Regions from separate parts of the Streptomyces sp. NPDC002032 genome, predicted to be linked through region 2. Evidence: riboswitches for the same ligand, from Rfam matches in the RefSeq annotation. Region 2 holds a riboswitch; each other region holds the start of a gene.

Region 1 (10,003 bases), on a different contig from region 2:
GGGGGAAGGCGGAGCGGCCCGCGTACACGGCGGCGTCGTCGAGGATCTCCTCGATGCGCAGCAGCTGGTTGTACTTGGCGACGCGGTCCGAGCGGGCCGGGGCGCCGGTCTTGATCTGGCCGCAGTTCACGGCGACGGCGAGGTCGGCGATGGTGACGTCCTCGGTCTCGCCGGAGCGGTGCGACATCATGCACTTGAAGCCGTTGCGCTGCGCCATCTCGACGGCGTCGAGGGTCTCGGTCAGCGAACCGATCTGGTTCACCTTCACGAGCAGGGCGTTCGCGGAGCCCTCCTCGATGCCGCGGGCCAGGCGCTCCGGGTTGGTGACGAAGAGGTCGTCGCCGACGATCTGGACCTTGGAGCCCAGCTTGTCGGTGAGGGTCTTCCAGCCGGCCCAGTCGTCCTCGTACAGCGGGTCCTCGATGGAGACCATCGGGTACGCGGAGACGAGCTCCTCGTAGTACTCGGTCATCTCGGCGGCCGAGCGGGACTGGCCCTCGAACTCGTACTTGCCGTCCTTGTAGAACTCGGACGCGGCGACGTCGAGCGCGAGCGCGATGTCCTTGCCCGGGACGTAGCCGGCCTGCTTGATGGCCTCGACGATGAGGTCCAGCGCGGCGCGGTTGGACTCCAGGTTCGGGGCGAAGCCGCCCTCGTCACCGAGGCCGGTGGACAGGCCCTTGGTGTGCAGGACCTTCTTGAGGGTGTGGTAGACCTCGGCACCCCAGCGCAGCGCCTCGGAGAAGGACTCCGCGCCGATCGGGGCGATCATGAACTCCTGGATGTCGACGTTGGAGTCGGCGTGCGACCCACCGTTGAGGATGTTCATCATCGGAACGGGCAGCAGGTGCGCGTTCGGGCCGCCGAGGTAGCGGAAGAGCGGCAGGTCCGAGGCCTCGGACGCGGCGTGCGCGACGGCCAGGGAGACGCCGAGGATGGCGTTGGCGCCGAGGGAGCCCTTGTTGTCGGTGGCGTCCAGGTCGAACATGGCCTGGTCGATCAGGCGCTGCTCGGTGGCGTCGTAGCCGACGAGCTCCGGGCCGATCTGCTCGATGACGGCGAGGACGGCCTTCTCGACACCCTTGCCCATGTAACGGTTGGGGTCACCGTCACGGAGCTCGATGGCCTCGAATGCACCGGTGGAGGCGCCGGACGGAACGGCAGCACGGCCGGTGCTGCCATCGTCGAGGCCCACCTCGACCTCGACCGTGGGGTTGCCTCGGGAGTCCAGGATTTCCCGGGCTACGACGACGTCGATGGACGGCACGAGCATCTCCTTCTGGGATGTGACGCTGGGTGTGCGGTGGCGTGTCAGGCCGTGGGACGGCCTTGCCGACTAGAGCCTAACCGGCTCGGGGCACTCGACCGTCCGACCGCCCGGGTCCTGGGACGAAAAAGGGACCGAATACCCCTCTTCCCGGACATACGGCTCCGGGACGCGGGCACCCTCGGCGGCGCCGGGAGGCCCGTCGGGACGGGCGGCTGGGCGGACAGCACGCCGCCGCCCGGCGCGTGGGGGGATACGCGCCGGGCGGCGGACGGTGTCACGGTGTCACGGGTGGCGCGCCGTCAGCGGGCGCGGCCGGGTTGTTGCGCGGGAGTTCAGCCGACCTTCAGCTTCTGGCCCGGGAAGATCAGGTCAGCGTCGTCGACGATGTCCTTGTTGAGCTCGAAGAGCTTCTCCCAGCCGCCCTGGACGCCGTTGGCCTGGGCGATGGTGCCGAGGGTGTCGCCCTCCTTGACCTCGTACGAGCCGTTGCCGGTCTTCACGGCGCCGGACTTCGGGGCGGTCTTGACCGGCGCCGGGGTCTCGGAGCGCTCGGAGCGGGTGACCGGGGCCTCGGCGGGGCGCTTGGACTCCGCCTTCGGGGTGGCCGGCTTCACGGGCGCGGGCTTCGCGGGCTTCGCGGCCTCGGGCTGCGTGGCGGGCTTCGGCTTCGCCGGGGTGGAGGTCGAGCCGCCACCGTTGTACGAGGAGTTGGACAGGCCGACGCCGCAGGACGGCCAGGCGCCCTTGCCCTGGCCCTTGAGGACCTTCTCGGCGATGGCTATCTGCTGCGACTTGGAGGCCTGGTTGGCCTGCGCGGCGTACGCCTTGCCGCCGTACGCGGCCCACGTGGAGGCGGAGAACTGGAGACCGCCGTAGTAGCCGTTGCCCGAGTTGATGGCCCAGTTGCCGCCGGACTCGCAGGAGGCGACCTTGTCCCACTCCGTGGCGGTGGCGGCGCTGGCGGAGCCGGCGGCCATCAGCGGGGCCGCGACGGCGACACCGGCGACACCGGCGAGCGTGACGATGCGGACGGCCTTGGAGCCGCGGCGGTGCTTGCCCTTGCCGGAAAGCAGCATGGATTTCTCCTCACCGACGCCTTCGAGGTGAGCTGTCGGGTTCGGGCGGATGAGTTGCCCGGTCACGTGTCGAGCACGTGGCTTAACCCCTAGCCGGTCGTGACCGTCTCTCAACGGCCGTTCCCGGCGACTACCTTGGTTCCCCCGCTCCTGCCTTCGGCGCTTGCGCGACGACTGTTCCCTCCGTCCGCCGGCAGGATTCGGCGATGCGGTCGAAGGAGCTCGCGGTGGCGAGCGATTCAGAAGGTAGACAGGTCTCTCCCGGATGTTCAACGCGCGACATCAGGGAGAAACCGGCCTACTTGCGTTCCGAAAGTGCACGTTTGCGCAGGTGAGGGCAGGGTTTGCGGAAGTTCCGGAACGAGACACGCCAGTTGACCGGAAGAGACGCATGTCTCACTTGCCGATAACGGACATTCAGCTCTTTCCGGATGCCCGAACTGCCCCTATTCCTTGGTTAGATCCAGGTTTTGGCCGGGCTTGATGAGGTCCGCGTCCCCGCCGATGACCTGCTCGTTGGCCTGGTAGAGGGCGTTCCAGCCCCCCGTGAGCCCGTTGGCGTGGGCGATGGCGGCGAGGCTGTCGCCCGGCTTCACCGTGTACGTGGGCTCCGCGGCGGCGCCTGACGCCGCGCCAGGGGCCGCCGGCACCTCGATGGCCGCCGGGCCGCGGTGCTTGCCCGCGCCGTCGCCCTTCTCGGCAGCGGGGGTGGCGGCTCCCGGGGTGGCCCCGGGGACGGCCGGGGCCGTCGGGTCCACCGGGGCGGTCGGGCTGACCGGGGCCGTCGGGGCGGTCGGGTCCGCCGGGGTGGAGGGCGTCCCCGGGGTGGACGGGGTTCCCGGAGTGGCCGGGGTGGTCGTCGGCGGCACCGACAGGTCGGTGGAGGGCACCGAATAGTCCGGGTCGGGCATGACGGGCAGTCCGCTGGTGGGACCCAGGGGGTAGTCCGGCAGGCCGCTCGGGCCGGCGGAGGGCGAGGAGCCCGGCTGCGGGGTCGGGGCGCCGAAGTCCGTCGGCTTCCCGCCCGAGCCGGTGGCGGGCACCGAGGCGTCCGGCCGGGACGGGGAGGGGGCGACCGGCCCCGGGGCGTTGCCCGGGTCCACCTGGGCCGCCGGCCCCTGCTGGGTCAGCCCGGCCGAGGCGGAGCACAGCGGCCACGCCTGGGGGCCCTGGGAGGCCAGCACCCGTTCGGCGACGGCGATCTGCTGGGAGCGGCTCGCGAGGTCGGGGCGCTCGGCGTAGGCGAGCCCGCCCGCGTTCTTCCACTGCTCCAGGGTGAACTGGAGCCCGCCGTAGGCTCCGCTGCCGAAGTTGGCGCTCCAGGTGCCGCCGCTCTCGCAGTCGGCGACCTTGTCCCAGGTGGCGGTGTCCGCGGCACCCGCGCTGCCCGCCGCGAGCAGCGGCAGGGCCAGGGCGGAGCCGGTGACTCCGGCGGTGACGACCAGGGCGGGTACCTGGCGGGGACGTCTGTGGCGGCCGTTCCCGGAACGCATGAGGCTGCACCTTTCGCATAACGGCGGGGTAACGGCAGAACCTAGCCGCCTTCGAACGGATGTCACAAGTTCGACGGTGGACTGACTTCCGGTCAGGCGACCGGAATCCGGAGCCGTGTTGCCGGGCGGGCGCGCCGCCGCCCCGCGGCGCGGGCCGCGCTCAACCGTTTCGGGGTGTGAAGCGGACCGGCAGGGTGCGCAGGCCCCGCATGATGAGCCCGCCGCGCCAGCGCAGGTCGGCAGGGGGAACGGCAAGTTCCAGATCCGGCAGACGCGTCAGCAAAGTCGCGAGCGCCGTCTGGCCTTCGAGACGGGCGAGCGGGGCGCCGAGACAATAGTGGATGCCGTGGCCGTAGCCGAGGTGCTGATTGTCACTCCGGGAGAGGTCCAGGGTGTCCGGGTCCGCGAACCGGGCGGGGTCGCGGTCGGCCGCCGCGAGGACCACCAGGACGGGGTCCCCGGCGGCGACGTCCCGGCCGCCGAGGGTCAGGGGCTCGGTGGCGAACCGCCAGGTGGCCAGCTCCACCGGGCCGTCGTAGCGCAGGAGTTCCTCGATGCCGGTCTCCAGGAGGGCGCTCTCCCCCGCCGCGAGGGAGTCCTGGAGGCGCACCCGCTGGTCCGGGTTCATGAAGAGGGCGTGCAGCCCGTTGCCGATCAGGTTCACCGTGGTCTCGAAGCCGGCGAACAGCAGGATGAAGGCCATCGCGGTGGCCTCCGCCTCCGTGAGGTGGTCCCCGTGGTCGCTCGCCCGGATCAGGTCCGAGATGAGGTCATTGCCCAGATCATCCCGCTTGCGGTGGATGAGTTCCCCGAGGTACGTCCGCATCTGCTTGACGGACCGGGCCACTCCGCCCCGCGGGCCGCCGCCGTGGCGGATCATCATCCCGGCCCAGTCGCGGAAGTCGTCCTGGTCCTCGCGCGGTACGCCGAGCATCTCGCAGATGGCGTAGATGGGGAGCGGGAAGGCGAACTCATGGATGAGATCGGCCTCGCCCGTCTCCGCGTCCCCCGCCTTCTCGACGATCCGGTCGATCAGGTGGTCGGTGAGCTCCTGCACGCGCGGGGTGAACTCGGCGACCCGGCGCGGGGTGAACGCCTTCGACACCAGCCGCCGCAGCCGGGTGTGGTCCGGCGGGTCGATGTTCAGCAGGTGCGTCATCAGCTCCGCCTTGCGCTCCCCGGGGATCCCCGTCTTGCCCTTGGCGTGCGCGGGTTCCGCGTGGTGCGCGGGATTCTTGCTCAGCCGCTGGTCCGCGAGGGCCTGCCGGGCGTCGGCGTACCGGGTCACGAGCCAGGCCTCGACCCCGCTGGGGAGCTTGGTGCGGTGCACCGGGGAGTGCTCGCGCAGCCAGGCGTACGCCGGGTAGGGGTCGGTCGCGAACTCCCAGTCGAAGAGCGTCGGGCCCTGGGGGGCGGCGGGGTCGGCGGGGGGCGGGGAGGTCTGCTCATGCACCCGATGACGTTATCCCGCCCGGCGGCCGCCACCCCATATAGGTGGTTCGCCGCGGCTGTCCGTAGATCGGCCGTCCCTTGACCTCGCCTTCCCCGCCCTTCCTACTTTCGGTTTTGTGGATGTGAGGATCTTGAAACGCAGTTTCGCGGTGGTGGAGCGACGGGCCGAGCACGCGGTCAAGTTCTTCTACGCCCACCTCTTCTGGCACAACCCCGGACTCCGAACCCTCTTCCCGCCCTCCGCCGACGGCATGGAACGCCAGCGCGACCGGCTCTTCGCCGCGCTCACCCATGTCATCGCCCACCTGGAGAGCGGGACCCTCGTCCCCTATCTACGCGACCTCGGCCGCGACCACCGCAAGTTCCTGGTCGGCCCCGAGCACTACGCCGCCGTCGGCACCTCCCTGCTCGCCGCCCTCGCCGAGACCTCCGGCCAGGCCTGGACCCCCGACGTCGAGAAGGCCTGGAGCGAGGCCTACCAGGTCATGGCCGACGCCATGACGACCGGCGCCCGGGCGAGCGCCGACCCGCCCTGGTGGGACGCCGAGGTGGTGCGCCACCTCCAGTACGGGGAGGACATCGCCGTACTGACCCTGCGCCCGCACGCCCCGCTCCCCTACCGGAGCGGCCAGTACGTCAGTGTGAGCAGCGAACGGGTCCCGGCCACCTGGCGCACGTACTCCCTCGGCAACGCGCCCCGCGCCGACACCACCGTCGACCTGCACGTCAGCCGTATCGAGGGCGGCCTGCTCAGTACCGCCCTGGTCCGCGAGGTCCGGCCCGGCGAGGGGCTGCGGCTCGGCGCCCCCGGCGGCGGCCTGTTCCTGCGCCGGGCGGACCGCCCCCTGACCCTGATCGGCGCCGGGACCGGCTGGGCGCCGGTCCGGGCCCTGCTGGAGGACCTGGTGGAACGCCCTCCCGATCAGGACGTACGGCTCTTCGTCGTCGCCCGGGACGCCGCCCACCTCTACGACCGCCCGCTCATCGACGCGTACGCCGCCTCCTGTGGCTGGCTCGGCGTCACCTACATCACCCCCGCGCCCGGGCAGCACCGCAACCAGGCCACCGACCGGCTGGCCACCGCCCTCGGCCACCGGGCCCTGTGGCGGGAGCAGGACGTCTACCTCAGCGGGCCGTCGCCGTTCATCGAGGAGACCGCCCACCTCCTGGAGGAACTCGGCACCCTCCCCGAGCGGCTCTTCCACGACGCGGTCCCCGCCTCCGGCTCCGCCCGGACCCGGCCCCTCGGCTTCGGCGAGTGGTTCCTGAACCGCCCCGACCCGCACTGGCACGACCCCGCCGCACGCGCCCCGCGCCGCGCGGACTGACCCGGCCGGCGGACCGGCCGGCGGCTCAGCCGGCGGACCGGCCGACGCCCTCGGCGGCCCTGATCGCGTCCCGGTAGGCGCGGGCCGCAGCCCGCAGCGCCGTCTCGGGGTCCGTCCCCTCCGCCTCGGCGCGCGCCGCCAGCGCGAGCAGTTCGTAGCCGATGCCCTCGCCCCGGGGAAGCTCCACCCCGAGGTCCGCCGCGCGGGCCCGGCCGGCGAGCTTGGCCGCGAGCGCGAGCCCGGGCTGGGCCACCGGGATCCCGTCGGTGACCGACTCCCGCTGCTTCTCGACCGCCTTGGTGGCCTGCCAGTGCGCGTTGACGTCCTCGGGGGAATCGGCCCGCGCGTCCCCGAAGACGTGCGGGTGGCGGCGGATCAGCTTGTCCACCAGGTCCCCGGCGACGTCGTCGATGGAGAACGCCACCGCGCCCTCCTCTTCTTCTCCCTCTACTCCTTCTACCGCCCCTTCTTCCGCGGCCGCCGCCTCTTGCGCGATGCGGGCGTGGAAGACGACCTGGAGCAGTACGTCCCCGAGCTCCTCGCGCAGGGCCGCCCGGTCACCGTCCTCGATGGCCTCGACCAGCTCGTACGCCTCCTCGATGGCGTACTTCACCAGCCCCTCGTGGGTCTGCGCGGAGGTCCAGGGGCACTCGCGCCGCACCCGGTCCATCACCTGCACGAGGTCGAGCAGCCGCGCACCCGGCAGGTCGTACGAGCCGGGCAGCAGCTCCAGGTCGGGCATGCTGACGCGGCCGGAGCCCGCGAGGCGGGCCAGGCCGTCGGTGAGCCGCCGGTCCCCCTCGCCGCCCGGGAGCACCACGACCGTACGGCCGCCCGCGCAGGCCCCGACGAGCCCCTCGGCGTCGGGCGCCTCCCGCACCACCCGCACCCCGGCCTCCCGCAGGTACGGCAGCTGCGGGTGCTCCGGATCGGCGCACAGGACGAGGTCGGCGGCGTGCAGGGTCTGCCAGGCCGGCCAGGACAGCAGCCCGGGGGCGACCCGGTGGCTGGCGGTCAGCAGGACGATCCGGCCGACGGGCTCTGCGGCGGCGGGGCCGGGAGCGGAGCCGGGGGCGGACGCGGGGGCGGACGCGGGGGCGGGTTCGGCGGTGTGGTCGGTCACCCTCCGAACCTACCTCCGCCCGTACGTCACGCGCCGCCGAGGGCCGGTACCTCGGACCGGCTGCGCTGGGTGATCCACGGGGTCTGCTGATCGCCGAGGATGATCTGCTGCGCGTCCCACTTGCCGTAGCGCGGGTTGACCTCGATGTGCAGGGCCTTCGCCGCCTCCCCCAGCTTGGCCAGCGCCTTGTCCTGACTGCCGTAGTGCGCGAAGAGCTTGTCGCGCAGCAGCTTGAAGCGGGTGTCCGCCTCCAGCTGGTCCGGCGCCAGCTGCGCCTGCTGGAGCGCGGCCGCCTCCAGCCCCGCCCGGCCGCCCGCCTGCTGGAGCTGCGCCTTGCGCACCTCCTCGATCTCCTTGGGGGTCACGCTCAGGCCGGCGTCGTCGGCGGCCCGCTCCAGAACGGCCGTCTGGATCATCTTGTTGAGCTTCAGGCGTTCCAGTCCGGCGGTCGCCTCGATGAGCTGGGCGCCCTGACCGGAACGGTTCTGCGCCGCGCGGACGTCCTTGACCTGGGCCTGGAGGGCGGAGGTGGTGATGCGTTCCCCGCCGACGACCGCCGCCGTACCGGGTCGGGTACCGCCCGAGCAGGCGGTCAGCAGGGGGGCCGCCGCGAGCAGGGCGACGGAGACGGAGAGCGCTGTGCGACGGTGCAAAGGAGCCTCCAGGGCCGGGAGATTGTGCGTCGGTGCACAAGGGCCGTGCGGTGATCGATGGTATGCAGTCAGGGTGGTCCGGGCCACCGCTTCGACCAACGATTCCGGGGGTGTTGGGGTGCGAGTTCACTCCCCGGCTACCACCGCGGCGCCCGTTCCTGGGATGGTCGCCTCACCATGTCGACTCAAGCGCTCGCCCCGCACCGCGCCGCGGACCGCCCGGCGTCCCCCTCCGCACGGCGCTCCCCGCGCCGCTCCGGCCTGGCCGGGTCGGCGTTCGCGGCCCTGGTCACCCTCGTCGCCGTGTGCGGCGGGGACGCGGTCGCGCGGGTGTTCCCGTACGGGCCCCGGCATCGCAGCGTCAACGACCTCGGCAACCAGTTCGTGCCGTTCCACGCCCACCTGTGGGACCTGCTGCACGGCCGGGCGCAGGGCGGGATCCTCTTCAACTGGCAGTCCGGGTACGGCACCAGCTTCCTGCCCGACCTCGGGACCTACCTGACGAGCCCCTTCGCCGTCCTGGTGGCGCTGTTCCCGCGCGCGGACATCGACCTCGCGGTGTACGTGGTCACCGTGCTGAAGATGGCGGCCGCGGCGGCGGCGATGGCCTGGCTGCTGCGCACCCAGCGGCGGGGGCCGTGGTGGGCGGCCGGGCTGCTCGCGGCCTCGTACGCGCTGTGCGGATGGTCGGTGATCGAGGCCTCCTACAACCCGATGTGGCTGGACGGGCTGATCGCCTTCCCGCTGCTGTGCCTCACCGGCGAGTGGGCGCTGCGCGGGCGGCGGCCCGTACTGGGCGTGCTGGTGGTGACCGTGTCGTGGACCGCGAACTTCTACACCGCCTACATGGCCACGCTGGGCGCCGCCCTGGTGCTGCTGGTGCGAGTGGTGCTCACCCGGGAGGGGGTGCGCGAGCGGGCCCTGGTGGCCGGCCGGGCGGCGGGGACGGCCGTGCTCGGCGTCGCGTTGGCCGCGCCCGTGCTCGTACCGCTCTTCCTCAGCTCGAAGCAGGCCTACCCGGGCTGGTCGCGGCAGTTCGGGCCGGTGCCGTGGTCCGACCTGTTCGCGCGGCTGATGCCGGCGACGTACTCCTTCAACTCCCCCGCCGTGTTCGTGGGCACCGGGACGCTGCTGCTGGCGGCGGCGCTCCCCTTCCACCGGGCCCTGCCCGCCCGGACCCGGTGGTGGTGGGCGGGACTCGTCGCGGCGGTGCTGCTCTCCTTGCAGTGGGCGCCGACCCACCTGGCCTGGCACCTGTTCGCGACGCCCAACGGCAGCGCGTACCGGCAGACCTTCGTGCTGGCCGGGATCGTGGTCATCGCCGCGTGGACGGGCCTGGCGGCCGGACTCCCCTCGGCGCGGTCCCTCGCCGCGGGCGCGGCGGTGCTGGCTGCGGCGCTGGGCTGGGCGAGCGCCAGCCCCCTCGCCACGGGCTGGGGGTACGGCCTCTTCGGCGGCGGGCTGGCACTGACGGCCGGGGCCTGGTGGGCGCTGCGCCGGCCGCGGCTGCTGCTGCCCGCGGCCGGTCTGCTGGCCCTGGCGCTGGTGGGGCAGGCCGCGGCGACGACGGCGTACGGGCACAAGGGGAAACTGGCCGGGCTGGACGAC
Region 2 (10,003 bases):
CCCGCTGAGCCCGGCGGCGAGGGTCGGCAGGAGGGCCGCGCGCAGCAGCTGGGGGCGTATCTGCCGACCGGGTCCGGTGACGGCGTGTCTCGACGGGGAGTGGCGGGCGGCGCGGGGTCCGGACATCGGCGTCCTCGGTACGTGGGGCCCGGCCCCCAGCGGTCGCGGGGTCCGGTGTTGATCACCGGATACCCACGCTAGACCGCACCCTCCCGCAGCCGGAGCCCAGTTGGGGAACTTCGGCGGGCTGCTTCCCGCTCCCGGTGGAGCGCTCGTACGGCCGCCCGAATGCGCCGGGAGCGCGTACGCGAGGACACCGCGGGGGCGTACGGCGCACCCGGCCGTCCTCACGCCCCCTGCGTCCCCCGCACCCCCTGCGGCCCGGGCGCCCCCCACCAAGCACCCGGACCCCACGGCCCACTCCGGCCCGGCGGGCGAACCGGCGTGCGCGCCGGCCTCCGCGGTCAGTACCGGCGGGGGCGCTTCCGCACCTGCCACATGTGCTGGTGCTCACGCATGATGCAGTCAGGCCTCCCCTCAGGGGGACTTGACGGGCTCCGACTCTCCTTGATCACTCACAGCCGCAGACGCGATGCGCGCCGCTGCCGCCGCCGCTGCGCCGGCCTGTCCGGCCGGAGTGGAGGACGTGTCTCCCGTGGAGCGGATGGAGTGGTCGTAGGTGAACGGCTTCCACCACTGCTCGGTGGGGACACCGGGCGAGGCCGGCTCGAAGGGCTGGCCCGGGATGGGCAGCGCGATCTTCTGGCCGGCCTTGTCCGCGGCGCTCACCGAACCCTCACCGGGCTCGTCCCACGGGTGGGGTGCGAGGTTGAAGGTGCCCCAGTGGATCGGGAGCATCACGCCGTGCGGCTCCCCGCCCTGGAGGTCCAGGTGCGCCCGCATCCCCTCTTCGGGGGTCATGTGGATCTCGGGCCAGTACTCGGAGTAGGCGCCGATCTGGATCATCGTGGCGTCGAAGGGGCCGTGCGCCGCGCCGATGCTCGCGAAGCTCGCCGTGCCGTCGGGCGTACTGGGCATGTAGCCGGTGTCTCCGCTGTGGAAGATCCGGTGTTCCTCGCCCGCCACGACCCAGGAGGCCCACAGGGTGAACTGCTGGTTGCGCAGACCGCGGCCGCAGAAGTGACGGGCCGGGGTGGCGGTCAGGGAGAGCCCCGCCACCTCGGTGCTCTCGTTCCAGTCGAGCTCGCGCAGCCGGTCGGGGCGCACGCCCCAGCGCTCCAGGTGCGCGCCGACGCCGAGCGGGACGGCGAAGACCGTGTCCGTGCTGGCCAGGGCCTTGATCGTGGGGAGGTCGAGGTGGTCGTAGTGGTCGTGGGAGATGACCACGACGTCGACCTCGCCGAGGGCGGCCAGCGGGACGGGGACCGGGTGCAGCCGCTTGGGTCCGGCGAAGGGGAAGGGGGAGCAGCGCTCGCCCCACACCGGGTCGAAGAGCACCCGGCGCCCGTCGATCTCGGCGAGGACGCTGGAGTGCCCCATCCACGTCAGGCGCAGCCCGCTGACCGGCGGCTTGGCCAGCTCGGCCAGGGTGGTCGGGTACACCGGGATGGGCGCGCCGGGGTTGCGCCGGAGCCGCTGCTCCTTGTGGAAGTAGATCTTGGCGAACTCGACCATCGACCCGGAGGGCCTGGTCCGGGCCCCCACGGGGTTCTGGAACACGCCGTCGGCGAAGTGGGGCGAGCGCAGGATCCGCTCCAGCCGGGCGCCGGACGGATCCGCGCCGAAGGCTTCGGGCCGCAGGGCGCGCAGCCGGGGACGCAGGGGAAGGGAGCCGGTCAAGGCGCCTCCTGGGAAAGGTGCAGGATGGAGTGGCACGGTGGTACGTCTACGACCATCCCAACGCACGCCGGGCCCCGAGGATTCCGCCCCGGGGCCACGTGTCCGCCCGTCCGCCCGCTCGTGCCTCCGCGCGCCCGCGCCGTCGCTAGAGCGGCAGCAGGTCGGGGCGCTTGGCCGCGACGTGGTCGCCGGAGGACTCCCCGCGCAGCCGGCGGCCGATCCAGGGCACGAGGTGCTCCCGCGCCCACTGGATGTTGTCCCGGGTGACGTCCACCGATCCGCGGGGCGGGGTCGGCGGCCACGGCTGGTCCGGATCGGTGGGGACCTCGTAGCCGAGGACCTGCGCGGCGCGCAGGGCGACCCGGGTGTGCCCCTCGGGTGAGAGGTGGAGCCGGTCGCCGTCCCAGGCCCGGCGGTCCTGTACGGACTTCAGGGACCAGAGGTCGAGGACCGGGCAGCCGTAGCGGTCGGCGATGGCGCGCACGTGGGCGTTGTACGTGGCGATCTTGCCCCGCAGGTGCTTGAGCACCGGCACGCCCCGGGTGTCGAAGCCGGTGGTGATCATGACGAGGCCCACGGCGCCGGTGAGGTCGGCCACGGCCGCCTCGAACCGCTCCGCCGCGTCGTCGGGGTCGCTGCCGGGCCGGATGATGTCGTTGCCGCCCGCGCAGAAGGTGACCAGGTCGGGGGCGAGCTCCTTGGCTCTGGGGACCTGTTCGGCCACGATCTGGTCGAGGAGTCTGCCGCGCACCGCGAGGTTCGCGTACCGGAAGTCGTGCTCGTCACGCCGGTCGGCCAGGAGTACGGCGAGCCGGTCCGCCCAGCCGAGATACGAATCCCCCGGTCCGGGGTCCCCCACGCCCTCGGTGAAGCTGTCCCCGATCGCCGCGTACGAGCCGATGGTCTTGGGTGTCGTCGTCGTCGCTGCCACGGGACACCATCCTTCACCCCCGCAACCAACCTACGCCAACGTAATGAGGGGTTGACGGACCGTGATCTATACCACGCGAGGGATAAGGAATAAGTACACGTGGGGCCGGGACCCCCCTCTGGCCCCGGCCCCACGCGTGTCCGAGCCGCCGCGGCGGCAGCCGTCAGACGCTCACGCCCTTGGAGCGGAGGTAGGCCAGCGGGTCGATGTCAGAGCCGTACGACGGTCCGGTGCGGATCTCGAAGTGGAGGTGCGGGCCGGTCACGTTGCCGGTGGCGCCGGAGAGGCCGATGCGCTGCCCGGCGGTGACGCTCTGGCCCGCCGAGACGGACAGCTGGGAGAGGTGGCCGTACTGGGAGTACTTGCCGTCGGCGTGCTTGATGATCACCTCGTTGCCGTACGCGCCTCCCCAGCCAGCGGAAACGACGGTGCCCGCGCCGACCGCCTTGACGGTGGTGCCGGTGCTCGCTATGAAGTCGACGCCGGTGTGGTAGCCGGAGGACCACATGCTGCCGCTCTGGTGGTACGGGGTGGAGGTGCCGCCGTCGACCGGGGCGACGAAACCGGAGCCGGTGGCGGGGGCGGCGGACTCGGCCGGGGCCGTGGACCCGGCGGGCGCCGGACGCTGGGCGGGGACCCGGGTGCGCTGCCCCTGCGGGGCGGCGGACTTCGGGGCCGGGGCCGCGTCGGCGGCGGTGTCACCGGTGGCGCCCTGGTCGGACGGCGCCTCGTCGGCCGCCGGAGCCTTGGTGGAGGATCCCTCGGCCGGGGCCTCAGGGGCCTTGGGGGCGGCGGCCCGGGCGGGGGCGCCGAGCGTCAGCCGGAGTCCCGGGTGGATGAGGGAGGGGTTCGCTCCGACGGCCTCGCGGTTGTCGTCGTAGAGCTTCTCCCAGCCCCCCGAGAGGTGGCGCTCGGCGGCGATCTTCGACAGGTAGTCGCCCGGTACGACGGTGTAGACGGCCGGGGCGGCGGCGGCCGACGCCGGCGCGGGGGCGGCGGTCCGGAGGGCCTCGGGGAGCGGCGCGGACAGCCCGGCCTGTGCGGGCGTCGCGGCCGGGGCGGCCGCCTGCGCGCCGGCGGCACCCATCAGCGGCAGCGCGAGGGCGGCGCCGCCGGTGCCGGCCACGGCGAGGCCGCGGGACAGGGATCGGGACTTCGGGCGGCGGTGCTTACCCTTTGCGGGCATGGCGAATTCCTCTCCGTCGCCTGCGAGGTGAGCTGTCGGGTTCGGACTGGAGATCTCCGGCCGTACCCGCGGTGCACGCGTACGACTTCACCCCGAGCCGTCCGGAAATGATCCGGAACGGCGGCTTACCTGGTTCCCCCGCTCCTGCCGCGAGCGTCGATGGTCGGGTGCGGTTCCCGGGCGGCGGCAGGATTAGGCGGTCCACCCGGATCGATCGCGAAGGTAATCGAGCGGGGCCGTACACAACAAGCCATGAATTCCCTGACGGAATCGCAGGTATGAGGGATCAACGGAATTCCCGTCACCCTGCGTCCATTCCTGGACGGCAACAGCCGCTCTGGCAAGGGAATTCACACATCGCGATCAGGCACGGACGGTCACCGTATGATCTGGCTCACGGGGCTTGGCGCGATCTCGCCTTCACCTATGGCAAGTTGGCCCCAAAGCGATCAATTCGGACACTCGCGACCACCAGGACCACCCGGAGGAGCACACGTGACCCAGCAGATACCCCAGCCCCTGCCCGGCGGCCCCGAGCCCGCACCGGAGTTGACCGGCGTCCGCAACTTCCGCGACGTGGGCGGCCTGGCCGGCGCCGACGGGCGGAGGGTCAGGCCGGGACGGCTGTTCCGAAGCGGACATCTCGCACATGCCACCGAAACCGATGCGGAGTTCCTCCGGACGCTCGGTCTGCACACCGTCTTCGACTTCCGCAACGGGGCGGACATGGCGCTGGAGGGCCCGGACGTCGAGCTGACGGGTGTCCGCAACGTGAACATCCCGCTGACGGACCCGGCCGACGGCCGGGAGTTCTGGAAGATGGTCCGCGAAGGGGACCTCGGCCAGCTCCGGACCGCGCTCGGCGAGGGCAGGGCGGCGGCCCGGATGACCCAGTCCTACCGGACCATGATCCTCTCCCGTACGGCCGAGCACGCCCGGGTGGTGCACGCGCTCGCCGAGGACAGCGTCCCGGCGCTGATGCACTGCGCCGCGGGCAAGGACCGGGCGGGCGTGTCGATCGCGGTGACCCTGCTCGCGCTCGGCGTCGGGCGCGAGGCGATCGTGGCGGACTACCTGGAGTCCAACGCCCCGCACAACCGCTACCGGGTGCGGCGCGGCGGCGACGCGGCCGAGGAACGCTCCCCCGAGGTGATGGAGCTGCTGGCGCCGCTGTTCGACGCGCGCGCCGAGTACCTGCTCGCCGCGTTCGGGACGATCGACGAGCGGTGGGGCGGAACGGAGCGCTACCTCACCGAGGGGCTCGGCCTGGCCCCCGCCACCCTGGAACGGCTGCGCGACCGGCTGCTGGACTGAGCCCCGGCCCCCGGCCCCGGCCCAGCCGGGGGCCGCGCCAGGGGGACGCGCCAAGGAGATCGCGCGCCAGGGGGCCCGGTGCGTACCGGGCCCCCCGGCGCGCACCGGGTCAGCGGTTGGCGACCGCCTGCTTCATCAGGGTCCGGCCGAAGTCCCACATCAGCCCGCCCCCGCCGTGTGCCTCGTCCATGACCTCCCGGAAGGCGCCGACGAACCGGTCCACGTCCCGCTCGTCGACGATCAGCGGCGGGATCAGCTTGATCACCTCCAGGTGGTCGCCCGAGACCTGGGTGAGGATCCGGTGCCTGCTCAGCAGCGGGGCCACCACCATCTGCGCGAACAGTCCCTTGCGGGCCGCCTGGAGCACGGCCCAGCGGCTGCGCAGCCCCAGGGAGGACGGCCGCCCGAACTCGATGCCGATCATCAGCCCGCGCCCCCGCACCTCGTGCAGCAGCTCGTACTCGTCCACCATGGCCGCGAGCCGGCCGCGCAGCAGGTCGCCCATGGCCCGGGCGTTCGCCACGACCTCCTCGTCCTCCATCACGCTGAGCACGGCCAGCCCGGCCGCCATCGCCTGCGCGTTGGAGCCGAAGCTCGCGGAGTGCACCAGCACCCGGTCCATGGAGGAGTAGACCCGCCGGAAGATCCAGTCCTTGCCCAGGGTCGCGCCGACGGGGACGTAGCCGCCGGAGAGGGCCTTGGCCACGCACACCAGGTCCGGTTCCACTCCCGGCTCGTGCTGGTACGCGTAGAAATCGCCGGTCCTGCCGAGGCCCGTCTGGACCTCGTCGGCGATCAGCAGCGCCTTGTGGCGGCGCAGCAGTTCCTGCGCGGCGAGCAGGAATCCGGGCGGGGCGGCGAGCACCCCCTTGCCCTGGACCGGCTCGACGATCAGCGCGGCGACGTCCCCGCGCGCCAGCTCGCGCTCCAGGGCGGCCAGGTCCCCGAGCGCGATCTTCGTATCGGGCAGCAGCGGGGCGAAGCCGTCCCGGAAGCCGCCTTCGCCGTTGACCGACAGGGAGCCCGTGGTGAGCCCGTGGAAGGCGTGGTCGCAGTAGAGGATCCTCCCCCGCCCGGTGGCGTACCGGGCGAACTTCAGGGCGGTCTCCACCGCCTCGGTGCCGCTGTTCCCGAAGAAGACCCGGTCCAGGTGGGGGCTGTACGAGAGCAGCTTCTCGGCCAGCAGCCCGGGCAGCGGCTGGCAGTCGAAGCGGGTCAGGTCGGCGAGCTGGGCGTCCAGTACGTCGTGCAGGGCCCGGCGCACCACGGGGTGGTGGCGGCCCAGGCCCATGACCCCGAACCCGGCCAGCATGTCGAGGTAGTCGTTGCCCTCGTCGTCCCAGAAGTGGGCGCCCTCGGCGCGCACGTACACCTTGTCGAAGCCGATGGTGTGCAGCATCCGGGGCAGCTGGTGGTTGAGGTGTCGGGCGTGCAGCTCGTACCGCTCCCCGCCGCGCTCGGCGAGGAGCGCGGCGAGGTCGAAGCCCCCGCCCCCTTCGGGCCGGGGCGTCATGACGAGGGGGCCCGGTTGCCGCCGATCGTCTCCCGGGCCGCGCGCAGGGACTCCTTGAGGGAGCCCATGGTGGCGAGGACGGCGGTGGGCTCGTAGCCGCAGTGCGCCATGCAGTTGGCGCAGCGCGGGTCCTTGCCGCGGCCGTACTTGCTCCAGTCGGTGTCGTTGATCAGTTCCCGGTACGTGGGCACGTAGCCGTCGCTCATCAGGTAGCAGGGGCGCTGCCAGCCGAAGAGCGAGTAATTGGGAATGGCCCAGGCCGTGCAGGGGAAATCCGCCTTTCCTTCCAGGAAGTCGAGGAAGAGCGGGGAGTGGTTGAGGCGCCAGCGCCGCCGGTTGCCGCCGGCGAATGCCTTCTTGAAGAGTTCCCGGGTCTGTTCGACGCCCAGGAAGTGTTCCTGGTCGGGTGCCTTTTCGTAGGCGTAGGCGGGCGAGATCATCATCTCGTCGACCTGGAGGTCGTCATTGAGGTAGTTCAGCACCTCGATGATCGTCTGGGGGGTGTCGGTGTTGAAGAAGGTCGAGTTGGTGGTGACCCGGAATCCCCGCCGCTTCGCCTCCTTGATCGCCGCCACGGCCTCGTCGAACACGCCTTCCTTGGCCACCGATTCGTCGTGGCGTTCGCGCAGTCCGTCGATGTGGACGGCGAAGGCGAAGTACGGGGACGGGGTGAACTTCTCGATCTTCTTGCGGAGCAGCATCGCGTTGGTGCAGAGGAAGACGTACTTCCGCTTCGCCACCAGCTGGCGCACGATCTCGTGGATCTGCGGATGCATCAGGGGCTCGCCGCCCGCGATGGACACCATCGGCGCCCCGGACTCCAGGACGGCGCCGACCGCCTGGGCGACCGGCATGCGCTGCTTGAGCACCCCGGCCGGGTGCTGGATCTTCCCGCACCCCTCACAGGCCAGGTTGCAGGCGTAGAGCGGCTCCAGCTCGACGATCAGCGGGAACTTCTCGCGCTTGCGGAGCTTCTGTTCGAGAAGATAGGTCCCGACCCTGATGGACTGTCGCAACGGCATGGCCATCTGGCTCACCTCCTGGGGAGCAGCAACGAACGGTGCCAGTCATAAAACGCGGGCCGTACGGCACGCAGCACACGGAAGGCCGATATTCCACCGCGGACCGTGCCGATACGGACGAGCTCGTGCTCCGGAGCGTCCACGATCACCCGGACGGCCGCAACCGGGCGGCCGCCGTGGTCGTGCGCGGTCCACAGGGTGGCCGCGGACTCCATGTCGACCGCGACGGCGCCGGTGGCGCGCAGCCGGGCGCGCTCCTGGCCGCGGACGACGTGGTCTGATCCGGTCAGTGCGCCGGTGTGCACGGTCCGGCCGGGAACGGCCCGGGCCAGTGCCTCGGCGAGCAGGGTGGGGCCGGTGCAGGCGACCGTGCCCCGTGGGTCCCGGGTCTCCTCGGCGACGACCAGGTCGCCGGGGTTCATGCCGGGGAGCAGACCGGCGCAGAAGCCGGTGGCCAGGACGGCGGCCCCCGCCATGCCGGGCCGCCCCAGGGCCCGTACGACGGCGCGCTCGGCCGCGCGCGGGCCCATGCCCGTGCGCAGCAGCGCCCCGTCCGGCGCGCCGCCGCCGCGCGCGGTGCGCAGGGCCGCCGCCTCGATGCGCAGGGCGCAGGCGATCAGCAGCGGGGGCCGGGCGGCGGAGGTCATCCGGCCTCCTCGGCGCGGGCCGCGGGGGTACGGGCGCGGCCGGGCACGGCGGGCTCGCCGTGGAGGTAGCGGCCGAGCGCGGTGAGCGGGAACACCTGCCGGTAGAGGTGGTAGTTGATGGAGAAGTCCCAGGGGAAACCGGTGCCGGTGAAGTAGGGCTCGTCCCAGGTCCCGTCGGGGCGCTGGGTCTCCACCAGGTACGCCAGTCCCCGCTCGACGGCCTTGCCCCCGCGCTCGCCCGCCGACAGCAGGGCCATCAACGCCCATGCGGTCTGCGAGGGGGTGGAGGCGCCCTTTCCGGCCCAGGAGCGGTCCTGGTAGGAGCGCTGGTCCTCGCCCCATCCCCCGTCCCCGTTCTGTACGGTTTCCAGCCAGCGCACGGCCCGCCGGATCGCGGGGTGCTCGGGGGCCACGCCGGCGGCGGTGAGGGCCGGGACCACCGAGCCCGTCCCGTACACGTAGTTGGTGCCCCAGCGGCCGAACCAGCCGCCGTCGGGCTCCTGTTCGGCGAGCAGCCAGGCGATGCCGCGGCGGGTGCGGGGGTCGGCGGCCTTCCCCTCGAAGGCGAGCATCTCCACCACGTGGGCGGTGACGTCGGCGGAGGGCGGGTCGATGACCTCCCCGAAGTCGCAGAAGGGCAGCCGGTTGGGCAGGGTGCTGGTGTTGTCGGCGTCGAAGGCGCCCCAGGCGCCGTTCTTCGACTGCATGCCGAGGTTCCAGGACACCCCGCGGGCGATGGCCGCCTCGACCTTCGCGGGTTCGGGGTGCCGGATGCGGCGCAGGGCCAGTACGACTTCGGCGGTGTCGTCGATGTCGGGGTAGTTGTCGTTGTGGAACTCGAAGGCCCAGCCGCCGGGTTCGAGGCCGGGGCGGCGCACGGCCCAGTCGCCGCTGCGCCGGATCTCCTCGCCGAGCATCCAGTCGGCGGCCTTGACCAGGGCCGGATGGTCGGGGGCCAGGCCCGCGTCGGCCAGCGCGATGGCGGCGAGGCAGGTGTCCCAGACCGGGGACTGGCAGGCTTCGATCATCCGGGCGCCGTCCTCGCGCCAGACGGCGAAGCGGTCGAGGGATTCCAGCCCGGCCCGCATCACCGGGTGCCGCAGGTCGTAGCCGAGCAGGTGCAGGGCGATGACCGAGTACACGGCGGGTGGCTGGATCCCGCCCCAGCAGCCGTCGTTCTCCTGGCGTTCGATGATCCAGCGGCCCGCGGCGGTCATGGCGGCCTTGCGCAGCCGGCGCGGGGCGAACCTGCGGTAGACGTGCAGGGCCTTGTCCATGCGCTGGAAGGCGCCGTCCCAACTGGCCAGCGGAGCAAGTGGTCTGGCCGCGTAGGGGGCGCGGGCGTCGGTGTGCAGCTCGTCCAGGGGGAAGGGCGCCGGGCGGACGGGCCGCAGCGCGGAGACGACGGTGAGGGGGACGATGGTCTGGCGGGCCCAGCAGCCGAAGTCGTAGATGTTCAGCGGCACCCAGGGTGGCAGGAAGACCAGCTCGGGCGGGAGTTCGGGCAGGTGGTCCCAGTTCCACCAGCCGAAGAGGGCCAGCCAGATCCGGGTGAACACCCGGGCGGAGGCGATCCCCCCGTGGGCCCGG
Region 3 (10,003 bases), on a different contig from region 2:
CGCCCCTGGGAGCGGACCCGGGGGCAGCTCTCCTTCGAGGACCTGCTCGCGGAGGAGCGGGAGCACGGGCGGGAGCACGAGCGCGGGCACGGGGACGGGCACGACGGCGATCACTCCGGGCACCTGCACGCGGCCTACGAGAGCGTCGCGTTCACCTCCGACGCGCCGCTCTCCCCGCGCCGCCTCATCGCCTTCCTGGACCGCCGCCCGGCCGGCCTCTACCGGATCAAGGGCTTCGTCTGGTTCGGCGTGCCCGGCCATCAGGAGCGCTACGAGGTCCAGTCGGTCGGCCGCTTCCTGAGGTTCGCCCCAGGTCCCTGGGGGCGGGGCGAACCGCGCCGGACGCAGCTCGTCCTGATCGGCTCCGCCTTCGACGGGCCGGGCCTGCTGCGCGAACTGGAAGCCTGCCGGGAGGAGGCGCCGCAGGACGCGCCGCCGGAGAGCATGTGGGGAGTCCTGCGGTACGTGGACCGGGCCGAGCGCGGTCCCGAGGAGTGAGTCCCGTCAACGCCCCCGCGCGCGGCGGGTCCGGGCCCGGGGGCGTTCCACGCCGGGAGGCCTACGCCACCTCGACGCCGTACTCGCGGAGCAGGGCCTCCAGACCGCCGCGGTAGCCCTTGCCGCCGATCACGAACTTCCAGTCGCCGTTCGGGCGGCGCCGGAAGGAGCCGAGGACCAGGGCCGTTTCGCCCGCCCGGCCATCGGACACCTCCAGCCGGTCGATCTCCGCCCCCGCCGCGTCCAGCAGCCGGATCCGGGCGTCGGTGAAGCCCGCCAGGTCCGCGTCCGGATTGACCTCCGGGTCGATCGCGGCGACCAGCACCAGCCGGTCGGCGCGCTGCGGCAGGTCGTCGAAGCCGACCTCGACGGCCGCCTTGTCGGGAGCGGTGTGCGGGCGGGAGCACACCGAACCGTCCGGGGTCCGCGGGTTGTTGAAGAAGACGAAGTGGTCCTCGCTCAGCACCCGGCCGCCCTCGCAGACCAGCGCGCACACGTCGAGCGAGACCCGACCCGACCAGGACATGCCCAGCACGTTGCGGTCGGCCGCCGGAGGCTGCGCAGCCGCCGGCTGTGTCACCGGCTGCGCCGCCGCCCGCTGCGCCGGTACCGCCGGGGTCCGCGCGCCGCCGCCGAGCCGTCCGCGCAGCCCGTACCGGTGCAGCAGCTCCACCAGGTCCGCCCCGGGAACCAACTCCAGCGGCTTGCCGTTGGCAAAGGTGTACGACCCGGGCCCGAAGGACGCGGTGGTGACGAGCACCCCCTTGTTCGCCCCCTTGTCCTGGACCGTGCCGTACAGGTCCCGCACCGCCGTCGGCGGGACGGTGTTGCGGTAGCGCTTGACCTGCACCACGATCCGTCCGCCCCGGATCGGCGCCGGGTCCAGCGCCTCCACGTCCACGCCGCCGTCTCCCGACCGCTGCGTGGTCACCGCCTCCATGCCCATCGCCCGGAAGAGCTCGGCGACCAGGTTCTCGAAGGCGATCGGATCCATCACGAACAGGTCCGGCTCGTCCTCGTCGCCGTTCCCGTCCGCGCCCGGGCGGCCGCCGTGGCTGACGACACCGCCGCTCCCGCCGACCTCGTCCGGCCTGCGGCCCGGCCGTACGGCCGTCAGCTGGTCCGGCCGCGCCGACAACTGGCCGCGCAGCCCGTCGGCCAGGCAGTCCACCGCGCTCACCTGCTCCAGCCGCAGCCCGGAGAAGGCCGCCCGCGCCGCCTGCACCGTGGCCAGTACGATCTGCGCCTCCCGGCCCGTCACCGGATCGTGGTCGTCCACGAACCCGTTGACGACCACCGAGTCCAGCGCCCCGAACTCGTCCGCCGCGTACACCTCGCGCAGCACCAGCAGCACGCACTGGGCCAGCAGGTCCCGGTACAGCGCCCGGCGCTGCGTGGCCGGCCGGGCCGTCTCCTTGTCCTGGTCCGTACCGGCCACGTACCGCACGGACTTCGTCTCCGGCACGGCCTCGTAGCGGGGCAGCTCCCAGTCCAGCACCAGCTGCCGCGCCGCCGGGTCGTAGGCCGCGGACACCTGGCGGGGCAGTTCCTCGGGCCACGCCGTCGAGGCGTACAGGGCCGCCGAGAAGTACTCCACGGCCGCCTCGGGGTCCCCCGCGCGCAGGGCGCCGGCCAGGTCGGTGAGGCCGCTGTTGTGGTGGCGGATCCCGGCGAGCTGGCCGGCCGCCCAGCGGTCGTACTGCTGCCGGTACGCCGCCAGTTGCCGCAGCCGCTCCTGCTCCGCGGCGTGCGCGGCCTGCCAGGCGTGCGTGTACCGGTCGTGGGCCTCGCGTTCGGCCTGGGCGCGGCGGCCCGAGCCCAGGGTCCAGCCGCTGCTCTGCTGCTGGAACTGGTGCAGCTGCGGCATGGGCACCGGGTGGGCCAGGGTGCCGGGGTCGAAGGGCGCGAGCCGCTCGTCGCGCACCAGGGCGGACATCCGGAACGCCGGCGCCCGGCAGCCCGCCGCCAGCAGCCCCTGGAGGGCGGCCACCTCGGCCTCGATCCGCTCGGTGCGACGGCGCGCCTCCGCCTCGCGGTGCTGCCTGTACGCGGCCTGCTGCTCCCGCCGGTCCCGGGCCGCGTCCCGCTCGTAGGCCCGCTGCCGGCGCTCGGCCTCGCGCTGCTGGATCACTTGCGTCCGCTGCTGCTGGCGCTGGGCCTCGGCCCAGACCCCGATCAAACCGCTCGGCCGACGACTCATCAGTGCTGTTCTCCCCCCGCCCGCGTGTACCGGGAAAACAGTAGTCGGGACCGGGGGCGGGCGGCCCGGCAACCGCCCGGACCGCCCGCCACCACCTCCCGGGCACCCGGGAACGGGTGCCTAGAGCACGCCTCCCGCCAGGGCCTCGACCGGGGCCGGCAGTGCGCCGCCCGAGCCGTCACGGCGCGGGTCCGGGGCCGGCAGTGCGGCCGGGGTGCCGTTCGCCGAGGCCGCGCGGACCGGGGCGTTCCCGGCCCAGGCCAGCACCAGCAGGTCCTCGCCCTTCAGGAACCGCTGGCAGCGCACGCCGCCCGTGGCGCGCCCCTTGCGCGGGTACTGGTCGAAGGGGGTCAGCTTGCAGGAGCGCACCGAGTCGTCCAGCGTGCCGTGCGAGCCGGCCACGCTGAAGACCACGGCGTCCCGCGACGGGTCCACGGCCGAGAAGTGGATCACCTTGGCGTTCTCGGCGAGCTTGATGCCCGCCATGCCGCCCGCCGGGCGGCCCTGGGGCCGCACCTGGGCCGCCGGGTAGCGCAGCAGCTGGGCGTCGTCGGTGATGAAGACCAGGTCCTCCTCACCCGTGCGCAGCTCGACCGCGCCGACGACGCGGTCACCCTCCTTGAGGGTGATGACCTCCAGCTCGTCCTTGTTCGCCGGGTAGTCCGGCACGACCCGCTTGACCACGCCCTGCTCGGTGCCCAGGGCCAGGCCCTGCGAGGACTCGTCGAGGGTGGTCAGGCAGACCACCGTCTCGTCGGCCTCCAGGCCGGAGAGGAACTCCGCGACCGGGGCCCCGCCCGCCAGGTTCGGCGCGGCGTGGGTGTCCGGGAGCTGCGGCAGGTCGATGACCGGCAGCCGCAGCAGCCGCCCGTAGGAGGTCACCACGCCCACGTCGGCCCGGGCGGTGGCGGCCACCTGCGAGACGATCAGGTCGTGCTTCGCACGGCCGCCGCCCTCCTCCTGCGAGAGCGCACCGCCGTTGGCCGTACGGGCCAGCAGGCCGGTGGAGGACAGCAGGACCCGGCACGGGTCGTCGGCGACCTCCAGCGGGACCGCGGCGACCGCCGTGCCCGCCGACTCCAGCAGCACCGTCCGGCGCTCGGTGCCGAACTTCTTCGCGACCGCGGCCAGTTCGGAGGAGACCAGCTTGCGCAGCTCGCCGTCCGAGTCGAGGATCCCGGTCAGCTCGTCGATCTCCCCGGTCAGCCGGTCGCGCTCGGACTCCAGCTCGATCCGGTCGAAGCGGGTGAGGCGGCGCAGCGGGGTGTCCAGGATGTACTGCGTCTGGATCTCGCTCAGCGAGAAGCGCTCCATCAGGCGCTCCTTGGCCTGCGCGGAGTTGTCGCTGTCCCGGATGATCCGGATGACCTCGTCGATGTCGACCAGGGCCACCAGCAGGCCCTCGACCAGGTGCAGCCGGTCTCGCCGCTTGGTGCGGCGGAACTCGCTGCGGCGCCGGACGACCTCGAAGCGGTGGTCGAGGTAGACCTCCAGCAGTTCCTTCAGGCCCAGCGTCAGCGGCTGCCCGTCGACCAGCGCGACGTTGTTGATGCCGAAGGACTCCTCCATCGGCGTCAGCTTGTACAGCTGCTCCAGCACGGCCTCGGGGTGGAAGCCGTTCTTGATCTCGATGACCAGGCGCAGGCCGTGCGAGCGGTCGGTGAGGTCCTTGACGTCGGCGATGCCCTGGAGCTTCTTCGAGCCGACCAGGTCCTTGATCTTGGCGATGACCTTCTCGGGGCCGACCGTGAAGGGCAGTTCGGTGACGACCAGGCCCTTGCGGCGCGGGGTCACGTCCTCCACGGCCACGGTGGCCCGGATCTTGAAGGTGCCCCGGCCGTTCTCGTAGGCGTCCTTGATCCCGGACAGGCCGACGATCCGGCCGCCGGTGGGCAGGTCCGGGCCCGGCACGAAGCGCATCAGCGCTTCGAGGTCGGCCTCCGGGTAGCGGATCAGGTGGCGGGCGGCCGCGATGACCTCGCCGAGGTTGTGCGGGGCCATGTTGGTGGCCATGCCGACGGCGATTCCGGAGGCGCCGTTGACCAGGAGGTTCGGGTACGCCGCCGGGAGGGCGACGGGCTCGCGCTCCTGGCCGTCGTAGTTGGCGGTGAAGTCGACGGTGTCCTCGTCGATCGACTCCGTCATCAGTGACGTGGCGTCGGCCATCCGGCACTCGGTGTAACGCATCGCGGCCGGCGGGTCGTCGTTGCCGAGCGAACCGAAGTTGCCGTGGCCGTCGACCAGCGGCAGCCGCATCGAGAAGGGCTGCGCCATGCGCACGAGGGCGTCGTAGATCGACGCGTCACCGTGCGGGTGCAGCTTGCCCATGACCTCGCCGACGACGCGGGCGCACTTCACGTAACCGCGGTCGGGGCGCAGGCCCATCTCGTTCATCTGGTAGACGATGCGCCGGTGCACCGGCTTCATGCCGTCCCTGGCGTCGGGCAGGGCACGGGAGTAGATCACCGAGTACGCGTACTCGAGGAAGGAGCCCTGCATTTCGTCGACGACGTCGATGTCGAGGATCTTCTCCTCGAAATCCTCCGGCGGCGGGGTCTTCGTGCTGCGGCGGGCCATCGCTGCGCGGCTCCTTAACCAAGAATCGGGGGGTACGGGGTGCCGGACGAGGGCCGTCCGGCCGGTGTCGACGCGGACCATTGTGGCCCGGCGCACCGACAACGCCGACTCCGACCCCGGGCGACCCCCCGGACGGAGTCCAAGGGGCGGACCCGGGAACTTCTCCGGTGGCCGACGCGCTTGCATACAGTGGCAGGTCTGACAGAAATCTCTGCATCGCGATCGAAGGGACCACATGCCCATGGGTCACACGGCCACAGCTCAGGCCGGCTCCGGCGGCCTGACAGCGACCGAGCACCGGCTGGCCAACGGCCTGCGCGTGGTGCTGTCCGAGGACCACCTCACTCCGGTCGCCGCCGTCTGCCTCTGGTACGACGTCGGCTCGCGCCACGAAGTCAAGGGGCGGACCGGTCTGGCTCACCTCTTCGAGCACCTGATGTTCCAGGGTTCGGCGAGCGTACCGGGCAACGGGCACTTCGAGCTGGTCCAGGGCGCCGGCGGCTCCCTGAACGGCACCACCAGCTTCGAGCGCACCAACTACTTCGAGACGATGCCGGCCCACCAGCTGGAGCTCGCCCTGTGGCTGGAGGCGGACCGCATGGGCTCGCTGCTGGCGGCCCTGGACGAGGAGTCCATGGAGAACCAGCGCGACGTCGTGAAGAACGAACGCCGCCAGCGCTACGACAACGTGCCCTACGGCACCGCGTTCGAGAAGCTGACCGCCCTCGCCTACCCCGAGGGCCACCCGTACCACCACACCCCGATCGGCTCCATGGCCGACCTGGACGCCGCGTCCCTGGAGGACGCGCGCAACTTCTTCCGTACGTACTACGCGCCCAACAACGCCGTCCTGTCGGTCGTGGGTGACATCGACCCCGCGCAGACGCTCGCCTGGGTCGAGAAGTACTTCGGCACCATCCCCTCGCACGACGGCAAGCAGCCCCCGCGCGACGGCTCGCTCCCCGAGATCATGGGCGGCCAGCTCCGCGAGGAGATCGTCGAAGAGGTACCGGCCCGCGCGCTGATGGCCGCCTACCGGCTGCCGCACGACGGCACCCGCGAGTGCGACGCGGCCGACGTGGCGCTGACCGTGCTGGGCGGCGGCGAGTCCTCCCGCCTGCACAACCGCCTGGTGCGGCGCGACCAGAGCGCCGTCGCGGCCGGCTTCGGCCTGCTGCGCCTGGCCGGCGCGCCCTCGCTGGGCTGGCTGGACGTCAAGACCTCCAGCGGCGTCGAGGTGCCCGCCATCGAGGCGGCCGTCGACGAGGAACTCGCGCGGTTCGCCGCCGAGGGCCCCACGGCCGAGGAGATGGAGCGCGCCCAGGCGCAGCTGGAGCGGGAGTGGCTGGACCGGCTGAGCACCGTCGCCGGCCGCGCCGACGAACTGTGCCGCTACGCCGTGCTGTTCGGCGACCCGCAGCTGGCGCTGAGCGCGGTGGGGCGCGTCCTGGACGTCACCGCCGAAGAGGTGCAGGCCGTGGCCGCGGCCCGGCTGCGCCCCGACAACCGTGCGGTGCTCGTCTACGAGCCGCTGCCCGGCTCGGACGAATCCGACGAGTCCGACGAGTCCGACGAGAACGAGAACGAAGGGGCGGAGCAGTGAGCGACGCCGTAGCCGTCACGATGGCCTTCCACCCGCGCCCCGAGGCCGGCGAGGCCAAGCCCTGGGCCTTCCCGGCCCCCGAGCGCGGCGCCCTCGCCAACGGCCTGACCCTGCTGCGCTGCCACCGCCCCGGCCAGCAGGTCGTCGCGGTCGAGGTCAACCTCGCGGCCCCGCTGGACGCCGAGCCCGAGGGCCTCGACGGGGTGGCCACCATCATGGCCCGTGCCCTGTCGGAGGGCACCGACAAGCACTCCGCCGAGGAGTTCGCCGCCGAGCTGGAACGCTGCGGAGCCACCCTCGACGCGCACGCGGACCACCCCGGACTGCGGGTCTCCCTGGAGGTCCCGGCCTCCCGCCTGCACAAGGCCCTCGGCCTGCTCGCCGAGGCGCTGCGCGCGCCGGCCTTCGCCGACAGCGAGGTCGACCGCCTGGTGCGCAACCGGCTCGACGAGATCCCGCACGAGCTGGCCAACCCGCAGCGCCGCGCCGCCAAGGAGCTCTCCAAGGAGCTGTTCCCGGCGGACCTGCGCATGTCCCGCCCGCGCCAGGGCACCGAGGAGACGGTCGCCCGGATCGACTCCGCGGCCGTCCGCGCCTTCTACGAGGCCCACGTGCGCCCCGCCACCGCCACCGCGGTGGTCGTCGGCGACCTGACCGGCATCGACCTGGACGCCGTGCTGGCCGACACCCTCGGCGCCTGGACCGGCAACACCGCCGAGCCGCGCCCGGTGCCGCCGGTGACGGCGGACGACACCGGCCGGGTCGTCATCGTGGACCGGCCCGGCGCGGTCCAGACGCAGCTGCTGATCGGCCGCATCGGGCCCGACCGGCACGACATCGTCTGGGCGCCGCAGGTGCTCGGCACGTACTGCCTCGGCGGCACCCTCACCTCGCGCCTGGACAAGGTGCTGCGCGAGGAGAAGGGCTACACCTACGGGGTGCGGGCGTTCGGCCAGGTGCTGCGCTCGACCGCCGACGGCAAGGGCGCCTCGATGCTCGCCATCAGCGGTTCGGTGGACACCCCCAACACCGGTCCCGCGCTGGAGGACCTCTGGAAGGTGCTGCGCACGCTCGCCGCGGAGGGTCTGACCGACGCCGAACGCGACGTGGCCGTGCAGAACCTGGTGGGCGTCGCCCCGCTGAAGTTCGAGACGGCCGCGGCCGTCGCGGGCACCCTCGCGGACCAGGTGGAGCAGGAGCTCCCCGACGACTACCAGGCGCAGTTGTACGCACGGCTGGCCGAAACCGGTACGGCGGAGGCCACTTCGGCGGTCGTGCGGGCCTTCCCGGTGGACCGGCTGGTGACGATCCTGGTGGGCGACGCGGCCCAGATCGAGGAGCCCGTACGGGCCCTCGGCATCGGAGCGGTCACCGTCGTCACGAACTGACGGTGCGTTTGGGAGGGGCTTCGGCGGATCATCCGCCGGAGCCCCTTTTGTCTGTTTCGTCGTGTGGTTGCGCGTATGGGGTGTGGCGTACGCAACAAAAGGGCTCGTGTGTTTGGCGATTGACTGATGATCCGCCTAGCGTCGGACGTGCTGTCCGTCACTTGTGACCGCCGCACCGGCGGCACCGGACAGCGATCGCCGAGTCCCCGTCAGGCGCGAGCCTGGGGAGCCGGGGACCCACATCAGTCCCTGGGGTGAATCGGACCGCCTCGTCAGAGGAGGCCCGTAGGAGACCTTCCTGCTCCGAACCCGTCAGCTAACCCGGTAGGCGAGAGGGAAGGAAAGGATCAACCCCTTCATGGCCTCTGGCAGTCGTGTCGCCGGTAAGCACCGTGGTTCCAGCCGTCTGAGCCGCAAGACCGCCGGCTATGCCGGTGTAGCCGCCCTCGCCACCACGGGTGTGGTCGCCGCCGTCGCCGCCCCGGCGTTCGCCGCGGACCACAGCGCCCCCTCGGTCGAGGAGACCGGCCAGACCGCGATCGTCGTCGCCGACGGCCTCCAGGACGACCTCGAGGTGCAGGCCGCGTCGCAGCAGGTCGCCGCCGAGGCCGTCGCCGCCCAGGCGCAGGCCGAGGCCGAGGCCAAGCAGCGGGCCGCGGAGGCCAAGCGGGCCGCCGAGGCCAAGGCGAAGACCGAGCGCGAGGCCGCCGAGCGCGCCGCCCGCGACGAGGAGCGCAAGCGCCTCAACACCTTCGTCGCCCCCATCGAGGGCTCGTACGTCAGCACCCAGTACGGCGCCGGCGGCGGCATGTGGTCCTCCGGCAGCCACACGGGCATCGACTTCCACGCCGACGAGGGCACCTCGGTCCACGCGGTCGGCGCGGGCGTCATCGTCGAAGCCGGCTGGGGCGGCGCGTACGGCAACAACGTCGTCATCAAGCACAACGACGGCACCTACACCCAGTACGGCCACATGGTCTCGCTGAACGTCTCGGTCGGCGAGAAGGTCACCGCGGGCCAGCAGATCGGCCTGTCGGGCTCCACGGGCAACTCCAGCGGCCCGCACCTGCACTTCGAGGCCCGCACCGGCCCCCAGTACGGCTCGGACATCAACCCGCTCGCCTACCTGCGCAGCCACGGCGTCGGCGTCTGACCCGCACCGCACCACCCGCACCACCCCGCACTTCGGAAGAAGGCCCCGGCTCCCAGAGCCGGGGCCTTCTTCGTCCTGCCCGCCGCGGCGAAATGTTTCGGATATCCGGCCGTCATCGGAAATTATCGTGAGCTGCAATAGAGTCGCAGCACGGTCCCGAATCCGGCGAAGGTGCCGGGCGGATAATCCAGCGGAGGTCCGGCCTTGCGTATTCCGGCGCACGCGGTGTGCACAGCGATCCGCGACGACATCGTCTCCGGCTTCTTCGGTCCGGGCGGCCGGCTGACCGAGGAGGTGCTCGCCCGGCGCTACGGGGTCTCGCGCGTCCCCGTGCGCGAGGCGCTGCGCACTCTGGAGTCCGAGGGCTTCGTCACCACGCGGCGGCACGCCGGCGCCTGCGTGGCGGAGCCGACCGAGCAGGAGGCCGCCGATCTGCTGGAGCTGCGCGCGCTGCTCGAACCGCTGGCCGCCTCCCGGGCCGCCCGGCGGCGTACCGAGGCCCACCTCAAGGTGCTGCGCGGATTGGTCAGGCTGGGCCAGGAACGGGCCCGCAAGGGGCAGGGGGAGGATCTACGGGCCCTGGG

What was found. Region 2 has a riboswitch for cyclic di-AMP ahead of ACFYYT_RS29225 (peptidoglycan DD-metalloendopeptidase family protein). Riboswitches for the same ligand answer to the same signal wherever they lie in the genome.
Region 1: linked by a shared signal. The riboswitch ahead of ACFYYT_RS20900 (transglycosylase family protein) and the one ahead of ACFYYT_RS29225 (peptidoglycan DD-metalloendopeptidase family protein) in region 2 are both predicted to bind cyclic di-AMP.
Region 3: linked by a shared signal. The riboswitch ahead of ACFYYT_RS15435 (M23 family metallopeptidase) and the one ahead of ACFYYT_RS29225 (peptidoglycan DD-metalloendopeptidase family protein) in region 2 are both predicted to bind cyclic di-AMP.

What each region holds. Positions count from the first base shown of each region.
Region 1 is NZ_JBIASM010000008.1:265,209-275,211, reverse strand. It holds gene eno (phosphopyruvate hydratase) at 1-1,273, opposite strand, end outside; gene ACFYYT_RS20900 (transglycosylase family protein) at 1,603-2,346, opposite strand; cyclic di-AMP (ydaO/yuaA leader) riboswitch at 2,349-2,518, opposite strand; gene ACFYYT_RS20895 (transglycosylase family protein) at 2,793-3,839, opposite strand; gene ACFYYT_RS20890 (cytochrome P450) at 4,000-5,292, opposite strand; gene ACFYYT_RS20885 (globin domain-containing protein) at 5,414-6,619, shown strand; gene ACFYYT_RS20880 (nucleoside triphosphate pyrophosphohydrolase) at 6,645-7,646, opposite strand; gene ACFYYT_RS20875 (SurA N-terminal domain-containing protein) at 7,769-8,395, opposite strand; gene ACFYYT_RS20870 (YfhO family protein) at 8,573-10,003, shown strand, end outside.
Region 2 is NZ_JBIASM010000016.1:109,369-119,371, reverse strand. It holds gene ACFYYT_RS29240 (ATP-binding protein) at 1-126, opposite strand, end outside; gene ACFYYT_RS29235 (MBL fold metallo-hydrolase) at 538-1,800, opposite strand; gene ACFYYT_RS29230 (SGNH/GDSL hydrolase family protein) at 1,946-2,731, opposite strand; gene ACFYYT_RS29225 (peptidoglycan DD-metalloendopeptidase family protein) at 2,895-3,917, opposite strand; cyclic di-AMP (ydaO/yuaA leader) riboswitch at 3,922-4,086, opposite strand; gene ACFYYT_RS29220 (tyrosine-protein phosphatase) at 4,413-5,231, shown strand; gene ACFYYT_RS29215 (aspartate aminotransferase family protein) at 5,341-6,744, opposite strand; gene hpnH (adenosyl-hopene transferase HpnH) at 6,741-7,772, opposite strand; gene ACFYYT_RS29205 (1-hydroxy-2-methyl-2-butenyl 4-diphosphate reductase) at 7,778-8,413, opposite strand; gene shc (squalene--hopene cyclase) at 8,410-10,003, opposite strand, start outside.
Region 3 is NZ_JBIASM010000005.1:318,274-328,276, reverse strand. It holds gene ACFYYT_RS15460 (CobW family GTP-binding protein) at 1-498, shown strand, start outside; gene ACFYYT_RS15455 (restriction endonuclease) at 560-2,698, opposite strand; gene ACFYYT_RS15450 (DNA topoisomerase IV subunit A) at 2,819-5,275, opposite strand; gene ACFYYT_RS15445 (pitrilysin family protein) at 5,517-6,878, shown strand; gene ACFYYT_RS15440 (M16 family metallopeptidase) at 6,899-8,266, shown strand; cyclic di-AMP (ydaO/yuaA leader) riboswitch at 8,453-8,612, shown strand; gene ACFYYT_RS15435 (M23 family metallopeptidase) at 8,625-9,419, shown strand; gene ACFYYT_RS15430 (GntR family transcriptional regulator) at 9,624-10,003, shown strand, end outside.